2 regions of the Streptomyces sp. NPDC050704 genome follow, and region 2 is predicted to be linked to the other one. Evidence: riboswitches for the same ligand, from Rfam matches in the RefSeq annotation. Region 2 holds a riboswitch; the other holds the start of a gene.
What was found. A riboswitch is a leader RNA that binds a small molecule or an ion and turns the genes downstream of it on or off. The one in region 2 is predicted to bind glycine.

Region 1 (10,801 bases), on a different contig from region 2:
CCGTACGCAGCGTCTGGAGGAGGAGAAGCGGGGTCTCGAAGGTCAGCGCACCGAACTCGAGAACAGTTCGGACCAGGCCGAGGAAGCCCGCAAGCAGACGGTCGAGAAGGAGAAGCAGCTCGGGATTCTGGCGGGCACCGTGGCGGCACAGGGGCCCGGCATCACGTTGGCCATCGAGGACACGAAGGGAACGGTCGAGGCGGACATGCTGCTCGACGCGATCCAGGAGCTGCGCGCGGCCGGGGCCGAGGCGATCCAGATCAATGGTGTGCGGGTCGTCGCCGGCACCTATCTGACGGACGTGAACGGCGGAGTCGGTGTCGACGGGAACAAGATCACCGCTCCTTATCGTTTCAAGGTCATCGGCAAGCCCCAGGACCTCGAACCGGCACTCAACATCCCGGGCGGTGTGGTGCAGACTCTGGAGAAGGAGCAGGCCACTGTCACGGTGGAACGCTCGGACAAGATCATCGTGGATGCCTTGCGACCGGCGAGGCAGCCTGACTACGCTCGGTCGTCCTCCCAGTGAACGGGGGGCGCTTGGGGACCGCCCCGCGAGGGCATGAGGTTGCGGGGGGTCGACGCACCGAATGGGCGGTGCGTGGTGGAAACTGTCTGGTGGACACGGACGTTGTGATGATGTCCGGCTCGACCGGTGTGTGCAATCAGGGTTCGTCCTGCCCCACGGGCGGGTCTATTTCGGTCAAGGGGAATCGCCCGTGAAGTTGTTTGCGAAGTTGTTCGGCAAGAGCGCGCGAGAGGGCAACGACAGTGCTACTGCCCGTCACCGCGCACCGCGCCATGGAGATGGCGAGGGGCAGGGGGACCGCCCGCTGTTCCGCGATCAGGTCGGTGGTCCTGGCGGAGACATTTCCGGTGGTCAGGGCGAGCCGTCTGTTGACCCTGCCCAGTCCGGCCGCATAGGTTTCGGGGAACCGTCAGCCTCAAGTGCGGGTGGAGGGTTTGCCTCCGATCCGTATGCGTCCAATGCCCCCGCGGGGCAGCCGCGGCAGGAGGATCCGTCCATGTCGGCCCTGGTGTGTACGAGGTGCGGGAACCGCAACGCGGAGGCGAGCCGCTTCTGCTCCAACTGCGGTGCGCCGTTGCGGGCCGGGGCGACTCCTGAGCGGCCTTCGGAGACCACCTCGACGATCTCCATCTCGGGCCTCGAGGCCTACGACGCCGAGGCCACCGGCCAGACGCAGATGCCGATGCTCTCTCCGGAGGCGCAGGCCGCCGTCGACGCGCTGCCGCTCGGCTCGGCGCTCCTGGTGGTGCGGCGCGGGCCCAACTCGGGCAGCCGCTTCCTGCTGGACGGCGAACTGACCACCGCCGGCCGCCACCCGCAGAGCGACATCTTCCTCGACGACGTGACCGTGTCGCGCCGCCATGTGGAGTTCCGCCGCGCCCCCGACGGTTCGTTCACGGTGGCGGACGTCGGCAGTCTCAACGGCACGTACGTCAACCGGGAGCGGATCGACTCGGTCGCGCTGTCGAACGGCGACGAGGTGCAGATCGGCAAGTACCGGCTGGTCTTCTACGCGAGCCAGCGGGGCATCTGACCCTCCCCCGAACTCCGTCCGGGGGGACCCTCAGGAAGGTCCATGCTTCGAACACCGAGCGGCGGTGCCGGACACGGCACCGCCGCCACGGACAACGGGCTCATGAGCATCGGCACGGTGCTGAACGTGCTGCGCGACGAGTTCCCCGAAGTCACCGTCTCCAAGATCCGTTTCCTGGAGTCGGAGGGGCTCATCGAGCCGCAGCGGACCCCGTCGGGGTACCGGAAGTTCAGCCCGGACGACGTCGAGCGTCTCGGCCACGTCCTGAGGATGCAGCGCGACCACTATCTGCCCCTGAAGGTGATCCGCGAGCACCTGGACGCCACGGAGCGCGGTGAGGCGGTGCAACTGCCGTCCCTGGGGCGTCAGCGTGACGGTGAGGCCGGCGGTGAGCCCGAGGGGCCGACGGTGGCCCGGATCGGCCGGGCCGAGTTGCTGGCCGCGGCCGAGATCGGTGAGCAGGAGCTCGAGGAGTGGGAGTCGTACGGGCTCATCGCGCCCCTGGCCGACGGGGTCTACGACGCCGAGGCGGTGACCGTGGCCGGGCTCGTGGTGGAACTGGGCCGGTTCGGGATCGAGCCGCGGCATCTGCGTGCCGTGAAGGCCGCCGCCGACCGCGAGGCCGGGCTCGTCGACCAGGTGGTGGCTCCGCTGCGGCGCCACCGCAATCCGCAGACCAGGGCACACGCGGAGGCCCAGACCAAGGAGCTGGCGGGGCTCGCCGTGAAGCTGCACGCGGCGCTGGTGCAGTCGGCGCTCGGGGTGCGGCTGCCGTGATATCGAGGGTCGCTCGGGAGGCGGGATCGACCGCGCGTTCCGTGCCCGACTACCCAAAGGTGCCGGGCACGGCCTAGGGTTGCTGTGTGAACGAGCTCGACGTCGTAGGTGTCCGGGTCGAAATGCCCTCCAACCAACCGATCGTGCTCCTGCGTGAAGTGGGAGGCGACCGTTACCTCCCCATCTGGATCGGGCCGGGGGAGGCGACGGCGATCGCCTTCGCGCAGCAGGGCATGGCTCCCGCGCGACCGCTGACCCACGACCTGTTCAAGGACGTGCTGGAGGCCGTCGGCCAGGAGCTGACCGAAGTACGCATCACGGACCTGCGGGAGGGCGTCTTCTACGCGGAGCTGGTGTTCGCCAGCGGGGTCGAGGTGAGCGCCCGGCCGTCCGACGCCATAGCGCTCGCACTGCGCACCGGGACGCCGATCTACGGCAGCGACGGGGTCCTGGACGACGCCGGCATCGCTATCCCGGACGAGCAGGAGGACGAGGTGGAGAAGTTCCGCGAGTTCCTCGACCAGATCTCTCCCGAGGACTTCGGGACGAACAGCCAGTGACCCTCCGGGAGCGCCGGACGACAGGCCGTGCGGCGGCCGCCCCGAGAGCATTCGGCTAGCCTTTCCCCGCGGTGGGACACGGGAAACCACTCCTAGGGTGATTATCACTCGGCGTGCCGAGTGTGGCGATCGTTGACGCACCCCTGGTGACTGCCTACGGTCGTGAAGGCAGGTCAAGGACGGAGGTCGGCGTGAGAAGCAGCGGCGACGGTACGGCTGGGGGTGCCCCCGGACGCAGTCTGGGGGACAGCGGCCCGTACCCGCTTCACAGCAGCGCGGCCGATCACACACAGCGGCCGACGGCGGTGCCGGGCGACGGCGAGGTGGCGTCCGAGGAGGTCGGTTATCGCGGCCCCACGGCGTGCGCCGCCGCGGGCATCACCTACCGGCAATTGGACTACTGGGCCAGGACCGGGCTGGTCGAACCGAGCGTGCGGTCCGCCTGCGGGTCGGGCACACAGCGGCTCTACAGCTTCCGGGACGTCGTCGTCCTCAAGATCGTCAAGAGGTTCCTCGACACCGGCGTGTCGCTGCAGAACATCCGGACCACGGTCCAGCATCTGCGCGAGCGCGGGTTCCGGGACCTGGAGCGGATGACGCTGATGAGCGACGGGGCGACGGTCTACGAGTGCTCCTCGCCCGACGAGGTGCACGCGCTCCTCCAGGGCGGGCAGGGCATCTTCGGGATCGCCGTGGGCGTGGTGTGGCGGGACGTGGAGAGTGCGCTCTCGCAGCTGCACGGGGAGCGGGTCGACACCGGGGAGACGCTGGTCGGTCCGAATCCGGCGGACGAGCTGGCGCGGCGCCGTAACCGGGCGGTCTGAGGCGGCCCGACCCTGCGGTCCGAGTTGCCCCGACCGTGCGGTCCGAAGGCGGTCCGCGTCACGAGGTCCGACAGGTGATGTCCCGGCGTACCGGGGCATTGTCAGTGGCGTAGGGCAGCATCGGACATGTGAGAACCGCACCCACGATCCTGCACCTCGACATGGATGCCTTCTTCGCCTCGGCGGAGCAGGCGGCCAAGCCGAGCCTGCGCGGGAAGGCGGTCATCGTGGGCGGGCTCGGGCCGCGGGGCGTGGTCGCCACCTGCTCGTACGAGGCCCGGGTCTTCGGAGTGCACTCGGCGATGCCCATGGCGCAGGCACGCCGGCTGGCGCCGAACGCCGCGTATCTCGTGCCCCGCTTCGGGCTCTACCGGGAGATCAGCGAGCAGGTGATGGGCCTGCTGCGGGATCTGTCGCCGCTGGTGGAACCGCTGAGCCTGGACGAGGCGTTCGTGGACCTGGAGGCCGGGCAGGCGGCCTGGGACGAGGACTCGGCGCGGTTGGCCGGGGGGAAACTGCGCACGGAGATCCGGACGGTGACGGGGCTGACCGGGTCGGTGGGACTGGCCGGCTCCAAGATGCTCGCGAAGATCGCCTCCGAGCAGGCCAAGCCCGACGGGCTCGTGCTGATAGAGCCGGGGACCGAGCGGACGCTGCTCGCGCCCATGTCGGTGCGCATCCTGCCGGGCGTGGGGCCCGCCACCGGGGACCATCTGCGGCGGGCCGGGATCAGCACCGTCGGGGAGATCGCCGATGCGGGCGAGGACGAGCTCGTGCGGCTCCTGGGGAAGTCCCACGGGGTGGGGCTGTACGCCATGGCGTTGGCGCACGACCGGCGGCCCGTGGTGGCCGAGCGGGACACCAAGTCGGTGTCCGTCGAGGACACGTACGACGTGGACATCCACGACCGGGTGCGGGTCCGGATGGAGGTGCAGCGGCTGGCCGACCGGTGTGTGCAGCGGCTGCGGGGCGCGCGGCTGTCGGGGCGGACGATCGTCCTGAAGGTGCGGCGGTACGACTTCTCGACGCTGACGCGGTCCGAGACGCTGAGAGGGCCCACGGACGATCAGGCGGTGGTGCGGGAGGCGGCCGGGCGGCTGCTGGAGTCTGTGGACACCACGGGAGGCGTACGGCTGTTGGGGGTCGGGGTCTCGGGGCTCGCCGACTACACGCAGGAGGATCTCTTCGCCCAGGCGCAGGCCGCCGCGGAGGAGCTGGAGCACGCGGCCGAGCAGGAGGCGGAGGAGCCGGCGGAGGAGCCGGCGCCGCCTGCCGAGCGGAAGTGGCCCGCGGGGCACGACGTACGGCATGCCGGGTTCGGGCACGGGTGGGTGCAGGGCAGTGGGCTGGGGCGGGTCACGGTGCGGTTCGAGACGCCCGACTCTGAGCCCGGGCGGGTGCGCACCTTCCGGACCGACGATCCCGAGCTGGAGCCGGCGGATCCGCTGCCGCTGGTGTCGCGAAGACCCTAGAAGACTCTGGACCGGGTGCTCGGGCCGGGTGCCGCGAGGCGTTCAGGGCTCGTCCGAGCCCGCCAGGCGGCCGAAGTCACGGTCCGGGAACGGAGGAGGAGGTGCCACGTCGAGGCCGTAGTGGTGGTAGAGCTGGAGTTCCTGTTCGGGGGAGAGGTGGCGGCCGACGCCGAAGTCGGGGGCGTCCCTGATCAGGGCGCGGTCGTAGGGGATCCGCAGGGCGCCCTCGACCAGTTCGCTGGGCTCCAGGGGTACGAAGGCGTCTCTGCTGAACAGACCGGTGCGTATGGCTGCCCACTCCGGCACGCCGGTCGCGTCGTCGAGATAGACCTCGTCGACGGTGCCGATCTTGGAGCCGTTGCGGTCGAACGCCCTGCGGCCTATCAGGTTGCGCGGATCGATGTCGGTCTGCACGGGCCCTCCAGCTGCTCGCAACTCATCCCTAGGCACTACGAAAGAGCACTTTGAGGTGGGCGGCCACTCGGGGGAACCCCGCTGGTACCCTGGGCAACGGCTGCTGACCCCGTGCGGGAGAGTCCTCCAGGCTTCAACGGAGGGCGCCGAAGGAGCAAATCCTCCCCGGAATCTCTCAGGCCCACGTACCGCACGGACGAGGCCACTCTGGAAAGCAGAGCGGGTGTCGTGTCGTGTCGACGGGGTCCGCTCTCACCGACGGTGAAAGCCGGTGCGCCTTCACGGCGGTCCGGTGAAACTCTCAGGTTGAGATGACAGAGGGGGAGGCCGTCGGGGCACCCGTGCCGTGGTGCCCCTCGAAGGTCGTCAGACCAGGAGGCCTCCGCAATGACCGCCCACCGCATTCCGCTCTCCGTACTCGAACAGGGAATCCCCTTCGAGCAGCGTCACATCGGGCCCGGCACCGAAGCCCGGGCCAAGATGCTCGCGCAGGTCGGATACGGCTCGCTCGACGAGCTGACGGCCATCGCGGTCCCGGATGTGATCAGGAACACCGAAGCGCTCGAACTGCCGGACGCGCGGACCGAGGCCGAGGTGCTGGCCGAGCTGCGCTCCCTCGCCGACCGCAACCAGGTCCTCGATTCGATGATCGGCCTCGGCTACTACGGCACGTTCACGCCCCCGGTGATCCTGCGCAACGTCATGGAGAACCCGGCCTGGTACACCGCGTACACGCCGTACCAGCCGGAGATCTCACAGGGCCGGCTCGAAGCGCTGCTCAACTTCCAGACCATGGTCGCCGAGTTGACGGGCCTGCCGACCTCCGGGGCCTCGCTGCTCGACGAGGGCACGGCGGCCGCCGAAGCCGTGGCGCTGTCCCGGCGGATGGGCAAGAACAAGAAGGGCCTGTTCCTCGTCGACGCGGACGCCCTTCCGCAGACCATCGCCGTGATCCGGACCCGCGCCGAGCCGACCGGCGCCGAGGTCGTCGTGGCCGACCTGAGCGACGGCATTCCCGCCGACCTGGCCGGGCGCGAAATCAACGGGGTGCTCCTCCAGTACCCGGGCGCCTCCGGTGCCGTACGGGACATCAAGCCCGTCGTCGACCAGGCGCACGAGCTGGGCGCGGTCGTCACCGTCGCCGCCGATCTGCTCGCGCTGACGCTGCTCACCTCGCCCGGTGAGCTGGGCGCCGACATCGCGGTCGGAACGACGCAGCGCTTCGGTGTGCCGATGGGCTTCGGCGGACCGCACGCCGGATACATGGCCGTACGGGAGAAGTTCGCGCGGAGCCTGCCCGGGCGGCTCGTCGGCGTCTCGGTCGACGCGGACGGCAACAAGGCGTACCGGCTCGCCCTGCAGACGCGGGAGCAGCACATCCGCCGGGAGAAGGCGACCAGCAACATCTGCACGGCGCAGGTGCTGCTCGCCGTGATGGCCGGGATGTACGCCGTCTACCACGGGCCCCAGGGCCTCAGGCTCATCGCGCAGCGCACCCACCGGTACGCCACGATCCTCGCCGAGGGGCTGCGGGCGGGCGGAGTCGAGGTCGTCCACGAGGCGTACTTCGACACGCTCACCGTGTGGGTGCCGGGCCGGGCCGCAGAGCTCGTCGCGGCCGCGCGCGAGGGCGGGGTCAACCTCCGACTCGTCGACGCCGACCACCTGTCCCTGGCCTGCGACGAGACCACCACGCGGGCCCAACTGGGCGCCGTCTGGGCCGCTTTCGGTGTCGAGGGCGACGTGGCCGCGCTGGAGGCGACGGCGGCGGACACGCTGCCCGCCGCGCTGCTGCGCACCGACGAGTACCTCACGCACCCGGTCTTCCACCAGTACCGCTCCGAGACCGCGATGCTGCGCTATCTGCGCCGCCTCGCCGACCGTGACTACGCGCTCGACCGCGGCATGATCCCGCTGGGCTCCTGCACCATGAAGCTCAACGGGACCACCGAGATGGAGCCGGTCACCTGGCCGGAGTTCGGGCAGCTGCACCCCTTCGCGCCCGCCGAGCAGGCGCAGGGCTATCTCACGCTCATCCACGAGCTGGAGGAGCAGCTCGCCGAGGTCACGGGCTACGACAAGGTGTCGCTGCAGCCCAACGCCGGATCGCAGGGCGAACTGGCCGGTCTGCTGGCCGTACGCGGCTACCACCGGGCCAACGGCGACGAGCAGCGCACCGTCTGCCTCATCCCGTCCTCCGCGCACGGCACGAACGCGGCGAGCGCCGTCATGGCCGGTATGAAGGTCGTCGTCGTGAAGACCGCGGACGACGGCGAGATCGACGTCGAGGATCTGCGGGCCAAGATCGAGCAGCACGCCGACGAGCTCGCGGTGCTGATGATCACGTACCCCTCGACGCACGGGGTGTTCGAGGAGCATGTCGCCGACATCTGCGCGCAGGTGCACGACGCGGGCGGCCAGGTGTACGTGGACGGTGCCAACCTCAACGCGCTTGTGGGGCTTGCCAAGCCGGGCCACTTCGGCGGTGACGTCTCGCACCTCAACCTGCACAAGACGTTCTGCATCCCGCACGGCGGCGGCGGTCCCGGCGTCGGCCCGGTCGGGGTGCGCGCGCACCTCGCGCCGTACCTGCCCAACCACCCGCTGCAGCCCGCGGCCGGGCCGGAGACGGGCGTGGGCCCGATCTCGGCCGCTCCGTGGGGCTCGGCGGGAATCCTGCCCATCTCATGGGCGTACGTCCGTCTCATGGGCGGTGCGGGCCTCAAGCGGGCCACGCAGGTCGCCGTACTCAGCGCCAACTACGTGGCCAAGCGTCTCGAGCCGCACTACCCGGTGCTCTACACCGGTCCCGGCGGGCTTGTCGCGCACGAGTGCATCATCGACCTGCGGCCGCTGACCAAGGCGACCGGCGTGAGCGTCGACGACGTCGCGAAGCGGCTGATCGACTACGGGTTCCACGCGCCGACGATGTCGTTCCCGGTGGCCGGCACACTGATGATCGAGCCCACGGAGAGCGAGGACCTGGTCGAGCTCGACCGGTTCTGCGAGGCGATGATCGCCATCCGTGCGGAGATCGAGCGGGTCGGCTCGGGCGAGTGGGCGGCGGACGACAACCCGCTGCGGAACGCCCCGCACACCGCGGGCGCGCTCGGCGGTGCGTGGGAGCACGCGTACAGCCGCGAGGAAGCCGTCTTCCCGGACGGCGTCTCGGCCGCGGACAAGTACTGGCCGCCGGTGCGGCGTATCGACCAGGCGTACGGCGACCGGAACCTGGTCTGCTCCTGCCCGCCGCTGGACGCCTACGAGGAGTAGGCGGGCATCGGGGGCGAATTGGCTTGCCGATCACTTCCGTAATCGTGGGGCCAGTGCCTGGCCCCACGATCCAGACGTGCGACGGCAGCGGCGACGCCGAGGTGCTCCGGGACCGGTGGGACGGGCAGAAGAGCCGGCCTGTGCGGATGAGGAGCCCGGACACTGGTGTTGCCGCTGAGCAGGAAGGGAACCGGCTGTGGATTCGTCACAGCGGCCCCTGTGGATTCCTCCCCTTGCCCCGCACGCCCCTGCCTCTGGGGTCGTGGGCGTGGAAGGCTCGCGATGGCGGCTCTCATCGAGCTTGCGCCATGTTGGGATCTTGCAGCAAGCGGGGGAGAAAAACAATGAAGATCCAGATCAAGATGCTCGGGGACATGACGGTGTGCGCCGATGGCGCCGCGTCGGTCCCCAAGGGTGACAAGCCCCGTCAAATTCTGGCGCTGCTTGCGCTGCACACCAATCGGTTCGTCGCCACCCCGGACCTGATGGAGGAAGTCTGGGGCGACCGACCGCCGCGCAGCGCGTCCACCATGCTTCACAACTACCTGTTGGAGCTCCGCAGCAGCCTGCAGCCGGCCGCCCGCGAGCAGCCGGCGGGCGAGCACGGGAACGTCATCGCCGCTATGCGCGGCGGCTACCAGCTGCTCCTCGAACCGCGTTTCGTCGATGTGCACGTCTTTCGCACGCTGCTGGCCCGCGGGCATCAGGCGCTCGGCACCGACGACGCGATGGCCGTCCGGACGCTCCGGAGTGCCAGCGCCCTGTGGCGAGGGCCGATGCTCGCGGGTATGCGCCACGGCCCGATACTGCGGGCCGAGATAGCGAGGCTGGAGGAAGAGCGGCTGGCCACAGTGGTGCAGCGCATCTCCGCCGAACTCCGCCTCGGCAGGAACGCGGAGGTCCTGGACGAGCTGGAAGAGCTCACCGCACGCCACTCGCTCCACGAGCACCTGCACGCCCAACGGGTGATCGCGCTGTACCGGCTGGGGCGCAGGGAGGAGGCCCTCGGCGTGTTCGGTCGGCTGCGTGCGGCCTTCCTCGAGGAGTTGGGCCTTGAACCGAGCGCGACGCTCACCCGGTTGATCGGGACCCTGTGCCGTGCGAGCCGTCCGCCCGGGGAACGGATACCGGCCCTGGGCGAGCCCGCTCTCGCGGCGAAGGGGTGACGGCATCCCATGGAGATCCACCTACTCGGCCCGTTCTGCCTGACCTACGGGCAGGCCTCGGCAGTGCCCACGGCGCCCAAGTCGCGCAAGGTGCTCGCGCTGCTGGCGACCAACGCCGACCAGGTCATCTCGGTCGGGTCGCTGCTGGAGGAGCTGTGGGGCGAGCACCCGCCGGCCCGCGCCATGACCACCATCCAGACCTACATCATGCAGTTGCGCAGCCTGATCGCCACCGCGCTGCTCGGCACCCACGCGGAGGCCCTCGCCGTCGCCAAGCAGATTCTGTCGACCGAGGGCGCCGGCTACCGCCTCAACGCCCGCAAGGCCGCGGTCGATGCCCGCGAGTACGACCTGCTGGCCGCCGGCGGGTATCGGTCGATGGGCACCGGCGACTACGCGGCGGCATCCGAGCAGTTCCGTCAGGCGCTCGCGCTGTGGCGCGGCCCGGCGCTCGTCGACGTCGACACCGGGCCGCTGCTGCAGGCCCAGGTGCAGCGCCTGGAGGAGTCCCGACTGAGCTGCCTGTCCAAGCGGATCGACGCGGACCTGCGGCTCGGCAGGCACCACGAGATCATCGGCGAACTCGCCGCCCTCTCGGTCCGCTACCCCACGAACGAGGTGTTCCAGTTCCAGTACATGCTGGCGCTGGGCCGGGTCGGACGCCGCAGCGCCGCCCTGGAGACCTACCAACGGCTGCGTACCCAGTTGCGGCGGGAACTGCTGCTGGAACCCTCCGCCCCGGTGCGCGAGCTC
Region 2 (10,801 bases):
GAAGTGCGGCCCCAGGTGGAACTGACCATGACCAGACGCTGATGCTCCGCGACGCCCAACGCCTCTCGGTACGCCCCCCTGCGCGACCGGCTGCCCACCAGCTCGTCGAAGCACGGGTCACCGACCAGCAGCGTGCGCCCGGCCGACTTCGGGTGGGTGGCGAGCAACTGTTCCTCCTGCGCCGGATGCGAGACCGCGAGCCAGGCACGTCCCGACTCCAGGAGGGAATCCGGTACGACTCCGGAGAGCCTCTCGTGTGGACTGCGGGAATCCGGCACGAACTTCTGGAAGCCGACGCCGTGCGGCAGCACCAGTACCGGGCAATCGCCCTCCGGCACGTCGATGTTCTCGCTCGCGGACAGGATGAGGTCGGGGTCGATGTGCCCCAGCTGCTCCCAGGGAGCGACCCGGCAGCCGGCGGCGTGGAGGAGATCGAGGACGCCGTCGTTGAAAGCGGAAGTGCGGTCGTAGGCGAAGACGACGGTCACGCGGGCGTCGTCGCGCAGGAGCGACGGCAGTGTTTCGAGGGCGCGTACGGTCGAAGTGACGGTACGGGCGGCGACGACAAGGGTGCGCTCGCCGTGGAAGGTGCTCCAGCGGTGGGCGTCAGGGCCCACGGGCACGCGAAGCGGCCGGCTATCGAACAAGCCGACCGCCTCTAACAAACCCACGCCTCCAGTCGGTCAGCGGCTCGCGGCTCGCGGCTCGCGGCTCGCGGCTCGCGGCTCGCGGCTCGCGGCTCGCGGCTCGCGGCTCGCGGCTCGCGGCTCGCGGCTCGCGATTATGGTGCCTTTATCCCATTTCAAGCCGGTTAGCAATCCTCTGGGTAGCCCTGTGGTCAGTGGGGCAGTGTCCTAACTCGTACACGGTAACGAACCATGCCGACCACGACGGCGCGAGGAGGTCAGGCTTCCATCCCGTGGGATTTCCCGGGGACTTTCCGCTCAGCACTCGATGATGTTCACCGCGAGCCCGCCCCGGGCCGTCTCCTTGTACTTGACGCTCATGTCCGCCCCGGTCTCCTTCATCGTCTTGATGACCTTGTCGAGGGACACCTTGTGGGAGCCGTCGCCGCGCATCGCCATCCGGGCGGCCGTGACGGCCTTGACCGCGGCCATGCCGTTGCGCTCGATGCAGGGGATCTGGACGAGGCCGCCGACCGGGTCGCAGGTGAGGCCGAGGTTGTGCTCCATGCCGATCTCGGCCGCGTTCTCGACCTGTTCGGGGCTGCCGCCGAGCACCTCGGCGAGGGCGCCCGCGGCCATGGAGCAGGCCGAGCCGACCTCGCCCTGGCAGCCGACCTCCGCGCCGGAGATGGAGGCGTTCTCCTTGAAGAGCATGCCGATGGCCCCGGCGGCCAGCATGAAGCGGACCACGCCCTCCTCGTCGGCGCCCGGCACGAAGTTGATGTAGTAGTGCAGGACCGCCGGGATGATGCCCGCCGCGCCGTTGGTCGGGGCGGTGACGACGCGGCCGCCCGCCGCGTTCTCCTCGTTCACCGCCATCGCGTACAGGGTGATCCACTCCATCGCGTGGGCCAGCGGGTCGCCCTCGGCGCGCAGTTGGCGGGCCGACATGGCGGCCCGGCGGCGGACCTTGAGGCCGCCCGGCAGGATGCCCTCGCGGGCCATACCGCGCGACACGCACGCCTGCATGACCCGCCAGATGGCGATGAGCCCCTCGCGGATCTCGTCCTCGGTGCGCCAGGCCCGCTCGTTCTCCAGCATCAGCGCGGAGATCGACAGGCCGGTCTCGCGGGCCAGCCGCAGCAGTTCGTCGCCCGTACGGAAGGGGTACTTGAGGACGGTGTCGTCCAGCTTGATGCGGTCCTCGCCCACCGCGTCCTCGTCCACGACGAAGCCGCCGCCGACCGAGTAGTACGTCTTCGACAGCAGTTCGGCTCCGGAGGCGTCGTACGCCCAGAGCGTCATGCCGTTCGCGTGGTAGGGCAGGGTCTTGCGGCGGTGCAGGACCAGGTCGTCGGAGAAGGAGAAGGCGATCTCGTGCTCGCCGAGCAGGCTGATGCGCCCGGACGACTTGATCTCCTCGACCCGGTCGTCGGCCCCCTCTACATCCACCGTCCGCGGCGAGGCGCCCTCCAGGCCGAGCAGCACAGCCTTGGGGGTGCCGTGTCCGTGCCCGGTCGCGCCGAGCGAGCCGTACAGCTCGGCCCGTACCGAGGTCACGGGGGCCAGCACGTTCTCATTGCGCAGGCGGCGCGCGAACATGCGCGCGGCACGCATCGGGCCGACCGTGTGGGAGCTGGACGGGCCGATGCCGATCGAGAACAGGTCGAAGACCGAGATGGCCACGGGGACTCCTCAATACGGGGTGGAGCGGGTGGAGCAGGGTGGAACGTGGCTGAGCGAGGTGAAGCCCGGGGCAGGCGCCGCACACACCTCCAGTGTGCGCGGCGCCGCGAAGATTCGTACGTTCCGTACGAACTGCTTCAGGCCGTACGAACTACTTCAGGCCGGGGTACAGCGGGTGCTTGTCGGCCAGAGCGGACACGCGGGCCTTCAGGGACTCCGTGTCGTAGGACGGCTTCAGTGCCTCGGCGATGATGTCCGCGACCTCGGTGAAGTCCGCGGCCTGGAAGCCGCGGGTGGCCAGGGCGGGCGTGCCGATGCGCAGGCCGGAGGTGACCATCGGCGGGCGGGGGTCGTTCGGGATGGCGTTGCGGTTGACCGTGATGCCGACCTCGTGGAGGCGGTCCTCGGCCTCCTGGCCGTTCAGCTCGGAGTCGCGCAGGTCCACCAGGACCAGGTGCACGTCCGTGCCGCCGGACAGGACGTCCACGCCGACGGCCTTCACGTCGTCCTGGACCAGGCGCTCGGCCAGGATCCGGGCGCCGTCCAGCGTGCGCTGCTGGCGCTCGCGGAAGTCCTCGGACGCGGCGACCTTGAAGGAGACCGCCTTGGCCGCGATCACGTGCTCCAGCGGACCGCCCTGCTGACCGGGGAAGACCGCGGAGTTGATCTTCTTGGCCAGCTCGGCCGTCGACAGGATCACGCCACCGCGCGGGCCGCCCAGCGTCTTGTGCGTCGTGGTGGTGACCACGTGCGCGTGCGGTACGGGGTTCGGGTGCAGCCCCGCCGCCACCAGACCGGCGAAGTGCGCCATGTCGACCATCAGGTACGCGCCGACCTCGTCCGCGATCCGGCGGAAGGCCGCGAAGTCCAGCTGACGCGGGTACGCGGACCAGCCGGCCACGATCAGCTTCGGCTGGGCCTCCTTGGCGAGCTTCTCGACCTCGGCCATGTCGACCTGGCCGGTCTCGTCGTCCACGTGGTACGGGACGACGTTGTAGAGCTTGCCGGAGAAGTTGATCTTCATGCCATGGGTCAGGTGCCCGCCGTGCGCGAGGTTCAGACCCATGATCGTGTCGCCGGGCTTGAGCAGCGCGAACATCGCGGCCGCGTTCGCCTGGGCGCCCGAGTGGGGCTGTACGTTCGCGTGCTCGGCGCCGAAGAGGGCCTTCACGCGGTCGATGGCGATCTGCTCGACGACGTCGACGTGCTCGCAGCCGCCGTAGTAGCGGCGGCCGGGGTAGCCCTCGGCGTACTTGTTGGTGAGGACCGAGCCCTGGGCCTCCATGACCGCGACCGGAGCGAAGTTCTCCGAGGCGATCATTTCGAGGGTGGACTGCTGACGGTCGAGCTCGGCGTCGACGGCGGCGGCGACGTCCGGGTCGAGCTCGTGCAGGGACTGGTTCAGAAGCGACATCGGTCAGGAGTCCTTAGCTGCCGGAGAATTCGGTGTACTCGTCCGCGGAGAGCAGGTCCTTCGGCTCCTCCGAGGTGCGTACCTTGAACAGCCAGCCGCCCTCGAACGGGGCGGAGTTCACCAGCGCCGGGTCGTCCACGACATCCTGGTTGATCTCGGTGACCTCGCCCGTGACGGGCGAGTACAGGTCGCTCACCGACTTGGTCGACTCCAGCTCGCCGCAGGTCTCGCCCGCGGTCACCGCGGCACCGACCTCCGGGAGCTGGACGTACACGACATCGCCGAGCGCGTTGGCCGCGTGCTCCGTGATACCGACCGTCGAGACGCCGTCCTCGGCGCCCGACAGCCACTCGTGCTCCTTGCTGTAGCGCAGCTGCTGGGGGTTGCTCATGGCCTGAATTCTCCTGTACGCGGGGGAGTGCTGATGACAGTGCTGATGACGTGGAGACTGGTGGTGAGCTGGGCGGATGTGCCCTGTGTCACTTCCGGGCCCGGCGGGCGAGTGTCACTTCTGGCGCTTGTAGAACGGCAGGGCGACGACCTCGTACGGCTCGTGGCTGCCCCGGATGTCCACAGCGACGCCGGCCGTGCCGGGCGCGGAGTGCGCGGCGTCGACGTACGCCATCGCGATCGGCTTGCCGAGGGTGGGGGAGGGGGCGCCGGAGGTGACCTCGCCGACGACCTCGCCGCCGGCGACGACCGGGTATCCGGCGCGCGGGACGCGGCGGCCCTCGGCGACCAGGCCGACGAGGACGCGCGGCGGCGACGACTCGGCCCGGGCGGCGGCCTCGGTCAGGGCCTCGCGCCCCACGAAGTCGCCCTCCTTCTCGAACTTCACGACCCGGCCGAGACCGGCGTCGAAGGGCGTGAGCGAGGTGCTCAGCTCATGCCCGTACAACGGCATGCCCGCCTCCAGGCGCAGGGTGTCCCGGCAGGAGAGACCGCAGGGGGCGAGCCCGACCGGGGCTCCCCCAGCCTCCGGCCGGGAGGTACCCCCAGCCTCGGTCAGCGCCTGCCAGAGCTTCTCGGCGTCGGCCGGGGCGACGAACAGCTCGAAGCCGTCCTCGCCCGTGTACCCGGTGCGCGCGATCAGGGCGGGGACGCCGGCGACCGTGCCGGGCAGGCCCGCGTAGTACTTGAGGCCGTCCAGGTCGGCGTCGGTGAGCGACTTCAGGATGCCGGGGGACTCGGGGCCCTGTACGGCGAGGAGGGCGTACGCGTCGCGGTCGTCGCGGACCTCGGCGTCGAAGCCTCCGGCACGTTCCACGAGCGCGTCGAGAACCACCTGGGCGTTGGAGGCGTTCGCGACGACCATGTATTCGGTGTCGGCGAGCCGGTACACGATCAGGTCGTCGAGGATGCCGCCGTCCTCGCGGCAGATCATCGTGTAGCGGGCGCGGCCGGTCTTCACGCCTCCGATGTTGCCGACCAGCGCGAAGTCGAGCAGTGCGGCCGCCTGGGGCCCGGTCACCGTGATCTCGCCCATGTGGGAGAGGTCGAAGAGACCGGCCCTGGTGCGTACCGCGAGGTGTTCGTCGCGCTCGGAGCCGTACCGCAGGGGCATGTCCCAGCCGGCGAAGTCGGTCATCGTCGCGCCGAGCGAGCGATGCAGGGAATCGAGTGCGGTGCGGCGCGGTTCAACAGGGGCGTTACTGCTCATCGGTGGGGCTCCCAAGGCATGACGGCGAGGTCGTTCCTCCCCATCTGTCATCGGAACCTGAGAGGTTCACCATGACCGGCAGGTCAATGGTTTGCACCTTGGGTGGAGCCACCGGTCGGCGGCTCGCTTTTCAGATGTGCCTCGCCCGCGCGGTACGGGGCCTGAGAGATTCAAGGGAGGGACTTGCTCCTTCGGCGCCCGGGAACCCGTACACGTGCGTGTACATGTCTCCGGAACTCTCCCGCGCGGATTCAAGCGGCCGGTATGCAGTTGGCGCGCACATCATTGCACGCATCCGACCGGCGCGGCAGGGGAGTCCTCCACAGGGGCCGCACAGCGTCCACAGGTATCCACAGTGATCTGTGACGGGCCTGTGGCAGACCAAGAACAGAAACGAGGGGTCTCGCGCATTACCTTCTCTTTACACTCGACGGGGATGGGTCTTCCGACCCGATGGGGAGGACGAACAGGGTGAACAGGACCACGGCGTACGCGACCACCGCGACCAGCGCGTCCCTCGCGCTGCCCAAGCAGCCCACTGCCCCGGCCAGGGAGGCGTGCGGCCCGCTTCCGGCGCCCGTCGTCCGCGATCTGCGGGAGCGCGCGGGGCACAGCCCGCACGGCCTCCGTTTCGGCGCGGCCGACCTGGTCGTGGTCACGGGACTGCCGGGCAGCGGCAAGTCGACCCTGATGCGGCGCGCGGTGACGGGCCGGCGCATCGACTCCCAGGACACCCGCGACCGTTGGGACGGCCGCCTTTCCCGCTTTCTGCCGTACGCGGTCTACCGCCCCCTCGTTCGCGTCGCGCACTACGCGGGCCTGCGCCGGGCCCTGCGCTCCGGCGAGGGCGTCGTCGTGCACGACTGCGGTACGCAGGCCTGGGTGCGCAGCTGGCTCGCGCGCGACGCCCGCCGCCGCGGCGGCACGCTGCACCTGCTGCTGCTCGACGTCGACCCCGGCACCGCCCTGGACGGCCAGCGCGAGCGCGGCCGCGGCGTCTCGCGGTACGCGTTCGCGCGGCACCGCGGCGCGGTCGCCCGGCTGCTGCGCTCCGTGGAGCAGGGCGACCTCCCGGACGGCTGCGGTTCGGCGGTCCTCGTCGACCGGACCGCGGCGGACGTCCTGCGGCGGATCGACTTCGGCGACTGAGGGCGCGTACGAGTAATCTCGTCAGCCGCAGAAGGCAGTTCGAGCAGGCGGTAGGCAGGCAGATGGACATCCCGGCACAGGACATCCCGAGACAGGGCATTCCGGCACAGGACTTCCCGGCACAGGACTTCTCGGCACAGGCGCACCCCCATCCCCACGCCGGCTGGCCCGGCAACGAGTTGGAGGAGGTGCTGGCCGCGTCGCTCGGTGTCGCCGCGTCGCCCTCGACGGGCGCCCGGCTCGTCGAGGTCCTCGGCCGCAGCTTCCTGTGGGTGCCGCTGCCCAACGGCGGCGGCCCGCACAGCGGCCCGCTCGACCTGCCGACGATAGAGCTCGACGGACAGGCGTACGTGCCGGTCTTCAGCTCGGAGCAGCAGTTCCGCCAGGTCACCGGCGACCGCATGCCCTACACGGTCGCGCCCGCCGTCGAGTTCGCGCGCGGGCTGCCGCCCCAGGCGGGCATCGCGGTGAACCCGGACGGCACGGTCGGCGTACCGCTGCCGCCGCTCGCCGTGGCCGAGCTCGCCCGGTCCGGGCGGACGCCGCTGGACGGGCCCGCGAGCGGCGGTCGGGTGCGGCTTTTCCAGCCCGACTGGCAGCACGACCCGCTGGACTTCCTGGCCGCGGCCTCGGCGGAGTTCGCGGCGACCGGGGTCGTGCTGAGCGCCCGCCGCTGCCTGGCGAGCATCGAGGGCGGCGACCCCGTGATGTTCATCGGGGTCGAGCTGACCCACTGGGACGAGGTCGTACGGACGCTCCCGCTGGACGCCCTCGGCCGGGCCCTCGGCCTGGCCCCGCTGGAACACCCGGTGAACCTCGTGTTCCTCGACGTGGCCCAGGACCCGGTGGGCGACTGGCTGCGCGAGCGGGTGCGGCCCTTCTACCAGTCCCATTGACACGCCCCGAAGGGGTGCGGGGCTGTGACATGTGAGGCTCCGCCGCGATGGGGGTCCCCCCGGTCGAGCGAAGCCGAGAGTGGGGGAGCGCCCAGCCACAACGAACCCGCACCATCCCACCGACAGCAAGCCCCGAGTTGCAACCCGGCTCCCCCGGCGGAGCGTCATCCCCGCTTAAGCTGGTTTCATGACCCGGCAGGGCGGCGTCGCGTTCAAGTGCGCGCTGCCTCCCGGTCGAACTGGACTCGTATGTATCCGTATGTCAGGGATGTCGCGAAGGGGCGGTAGAAGGTGAGCGCGTCGGGCACGGCTGCGGCCGGGCAGGTCGAGCACATGCTGCGCCAAGTGACGCCCGGGCGTTACGACGCCTACGAGGCGCTCCTGCGCGCCCTCGCGACCCCGTCGTCCGGTCAGGTCTGGATGCTGCTCTGGCACGGCCAGGCCGGCTCGCCGGACGCCCAGTACGGGAACATGGAGGTGGAGGGCTTCGGTTACGCCCCCTGCGTCACCTCCGCCCAGGAGCTCTCGGCCAGCGGCTGGAACCGTTCGTACGAGGTGGTCGACGGCCTCGACGTCGCCCGCACCCTCTACCCCGACCACTACGGCCTCTGGCTGAACCCGCACGCCCCGGGCGGCGGCGTCGGCATCCCCTGGCTGGATCTGCGCCGTATCGCCACCGGCCTGGAGCGGCAGCCTGCGGGACCGCTCCGGCTGTCCGAGCCGGGCATCGAGATCCCGCAGTTCTACGCCCTCCTCACCCAGAACGCGCATCGGACCTCCGCGGTGCGCTCGCTGCGCCGCGCCTGGGTGCAGCCCGCGCTCGGTGCGCCGTATCTGGCCATCGGGCTCGATGTGTACGACACCAGCCCGCCCGCCGTGGACTCGGTGCGGGCGATGATGCAGCAGTCCATCGGCGCGGTGCCGGACGGTCTTCCGGTGTCGACCCTCGCGATGTCCGACGAGTACGACCCGGTGGCCCTGTGGATGCGGGCCAACGCGCGGCCGTTCTACGACCGCGAGGCGCACGCGGCCCCCGCCCAGGCGCCGGTCGCGGGCGGGTACGGGTACCCGGGCACGTACTGAGGCCCCTGCGTCGCGCGCCTGCTCGGCGCTCGCGCTATGCTCGGGCGAAATCACCCGATCTACGCGGGTAAATGGGGCGCAAGGCACCTTGCGCCCCATTTGTACCGCGTCCGACCCCCGTTACCTGACGTTCGGATAACGGAATCCCCCAGACAGCATCACGTTTGCGCATCCATTCACCGTCAAGTCTGGCTACAGATCGCTGAGGCGTTGAAGACTCCCGGTCCAGGGGGTTTCGCCCCTGTGTACGACGGACTGATCACGCCGCTACAGCGGCAAGTGTGGGCCGGCTACCGCCGGTTGAGAGGGGTCCCTGCCACGATGACGGCACCATTGCACGAGCCGACGGCCGAAGCCGCCCCGAGCGCGGCCGAGGAGGCGGCGCTCGTCGCCGGCTCCGCCGAGGCGAAGGCCGTTCAAGGGCGTTCCCTCGGCCGCATCGCCTGGGAGCGGCTGAAGCGGGACAAGCTTGCCCTGACGGGCGGCGTCATCGTTCTCGTGCTCATTGCGATCGCGCTTCTCGCCCCGGTGATCACAGACCTGGTGGGGCAGGACCCGGAGACCCACCACGAGGACCTGATCGATCCGCTCTTCTCGACCCCCAAGGGGTCCTGGGGCGGTATCAGCGGGGACCACCTGCTCGGCGTGGAGCCCGTGAGCGGTCGCGACATCTTCGCCCGGATCGTCTACGGCGCCCGGGTATCGCTGCTGGTCGGCTTCCTGTCGGCCCTGGTGGCCGTTGTGCTCGGCACCGTTCTCGGTGTGCTCGCGGGCTACTTCGGCGGCTGGGCGGACGCGGTCATCAGCCGGGTCATGGACGGCCTGCTGGCCTTCCCGCAGCTGCTCTTCATCATCGCGCTGGTCTCGGTCATGCCGAACGAGATGCTGGGCCTGACAGGCACGGGTGTTCGCCTGTTCGTCATGATCCTGGTGATCGGCTTCTTCGGCTGGCCCTATGTGGGACGCGTGGTGCGCGGCCAGACGCTGTCCCTGCGTGAGCGCGAGTACGTGGAGGCCGCGCGCAGCCTCGGGGCCGGGCGGTTCTACATCCTGTTCAAGGAGCTGCTGCCCAACCTCGTCGCGCCCATCATCGTGTACACGACGATGATGATCCCGACCAACATCCTCACCGAAGCGGCGCTCAGCTTCCTGGGCGTGGGCGTCAAGCCGCCCACGGCCTCCTGGGGACAGATGCTCTCCTCCGCGATCGACTACTACGACTCGGACCCCATGTACATGGTGATCCCGGGTGTAGCGATCTTCATCACCGTGCTCTCCTTCAACCTCTTCGGCGACGGCGTACGCGATGCGCTCGACCCGAAGGGTTCCCGCTGAACTGCCGTACCCCCAGGGCTCGTCATCTGTCGACGGGCCGCTACACACACGGAGGATCCGAGTGATTACCCAACGCACCACAGGGCGGCGCAAGCAGGCCGTGGCAGCCGCAGCCGTGGTCGCTGCACTGCTGTCCACGGCGGCGTGCGGCGGCGGCAACGACGACGACGGCGGTTCGAAGAGCGGCGCGGCCGGCTTCGACGCCGCGAACAACAAGGTCGCGCAGGCCGACCTCGCCAAGAAGGGCGGCGAGCTCAAGTTCGCCGGTGCCCAGGACGCCGACTCGTGGGACACCACGCGCGGCTACTACGGCATGGCGTGGAACTTCATGCGCTACTACAGCCGCCAGCTGGTGACCAACAAGGCGGAGCCCGGCGCCAAGGGTGCCGAGATCACGCCGGACCTCGCCTCCAAAACGGCGGAGATCAGCGACGACGGCAAGACCTACACGTACACGCTGCGTGACGGGGTCACCTGGGAGGATGGCAAGCCCATCACCTCCAAGGACGTCAAGTACGGCATCGAGCGCGTGTGGGCGCAGGACGTGCTGTCCGGCGGCCCGATCTACCTCCAGCAGGTGCTCGACCCCAAGGCCGAGTACAAGGGCCCGTACAAGGACACGTCCAAGGACAAGCTGGGTCTGAAGGCGATCGAGACGCCGGACGACAAGACCATCGTCTTCAAGCTGCCCGAGGCGAACGCCGACTTCGAGGAGATGCTCGCGCTGACCTCGGCGTCCCCGGTCCGCCAGGACAAGGACACCAAGTCCAAGTACGGCCTGAGGCCCTTCTCGTCCGGCCCGTACAAGTTCGAGTCGTACACGCCGAACAAGAAGCTGGTCCTCGTGCGCAACGAGAACTGGAAGGTCTCCTCGGACCCGGTCCGCAAGGCGTACCCGGACAAGATCTCGCTGACGCTGTTCACCAACGCCAATGACATGGACCAGCGTCTG

Region 1: linked by a shared signal. The riboswitch ahead of gcvP (aminomethyl-transferring glycine dehydrogenase) and the one ahead of gcvT (glycine cleavage system aminomethyltransferase GcvT) in region 2 are both predicted to bind glycine.

What each region holds. Positions count from the first base shown of each region.
Region 1 is NZ_JBFAHW010000088.1:28,440-39,240, reverse strand. It holds gene AB0I18_RS37180 (DUF881 domain-containing protein) at 1-529, shown strand, start outside; gene AB0I18_RS37175 (FHA domain-containing protein) at 591-1,562, shown strand; gene AB0I18_RS37170 (MerR family transcriptional regulator) at 1,605-2,339, shown strand; gene AB0I18_RS37165 (bifunctional nuclease family protein) at 2,426-2,899, shown strand; gene AB0I18_RS37160 (MerR family transcriptional regulator) at 3,091-3,723, shown strand; gene AB0I18_RS37155 (DNA polymerase IV) at 3,852-5,195, shown strand; gene AB0I18_RS37150 (PRC-barrel domain-containing protein) at 5,238-5,609, opposite strand; glycine riboswitch at 5,714-5,810, shown strand; gene gcvP (aminomethyl-transferring glycine dehydrogenase) at 5,997-8,882, shown strand; gene AB0I18_RS37140 (AfsR/SARP family transcriptional regulator) at 9,227-10,048, shown strand; gene AB0I18_RS37135 (AfsR/SARP family transcriptional regulator) at 10,058-10,801, shown strand, end outside.
Region 2 is NZ_JBFAHW010000029.1:82,505-93,305, reverse strand. It holds gene AB0I18_RS19150 (hypothetical protein) at 1-623, opposite strand, end outside; gene AB0I18_RS19145 (L-serine ammonia-lyase) at 945-2,312, opposite strand; gene glyA (serine hydroxymethyltransferase) at 2,464-3,726, opposite strand; gene gcvH (glycine cleavage system protein GcvH) at 3,740-4,117, opposite strand; gene gcvT (glycine cleavage system aminomethyltransferase GcvT) at 4,232-5,386, opposite strand; glycine riboswitch at 5,527-5,640, opposite strand; gene AB0I18_RS19125 (AAA family ATPase) at 5,858-6,535, shown strand; gene AB0I18_RS19120 (enhanced serine sensitivity protein SseB) at 6,598-7,431, shown strand; gene AB0I18_RS19115 (enhanced serine sensitivity protein SseB C-terminal domain-containing protein) at 7,723-8,514, shown strand; gene AB0I18_RS19110 (ABC transporter permease) at 8,836-9,849, shown strand; gene AB0I18_RS19105 (ABC transporter substrate-binding protein) at 9,911-10,801, shown strand, end outside.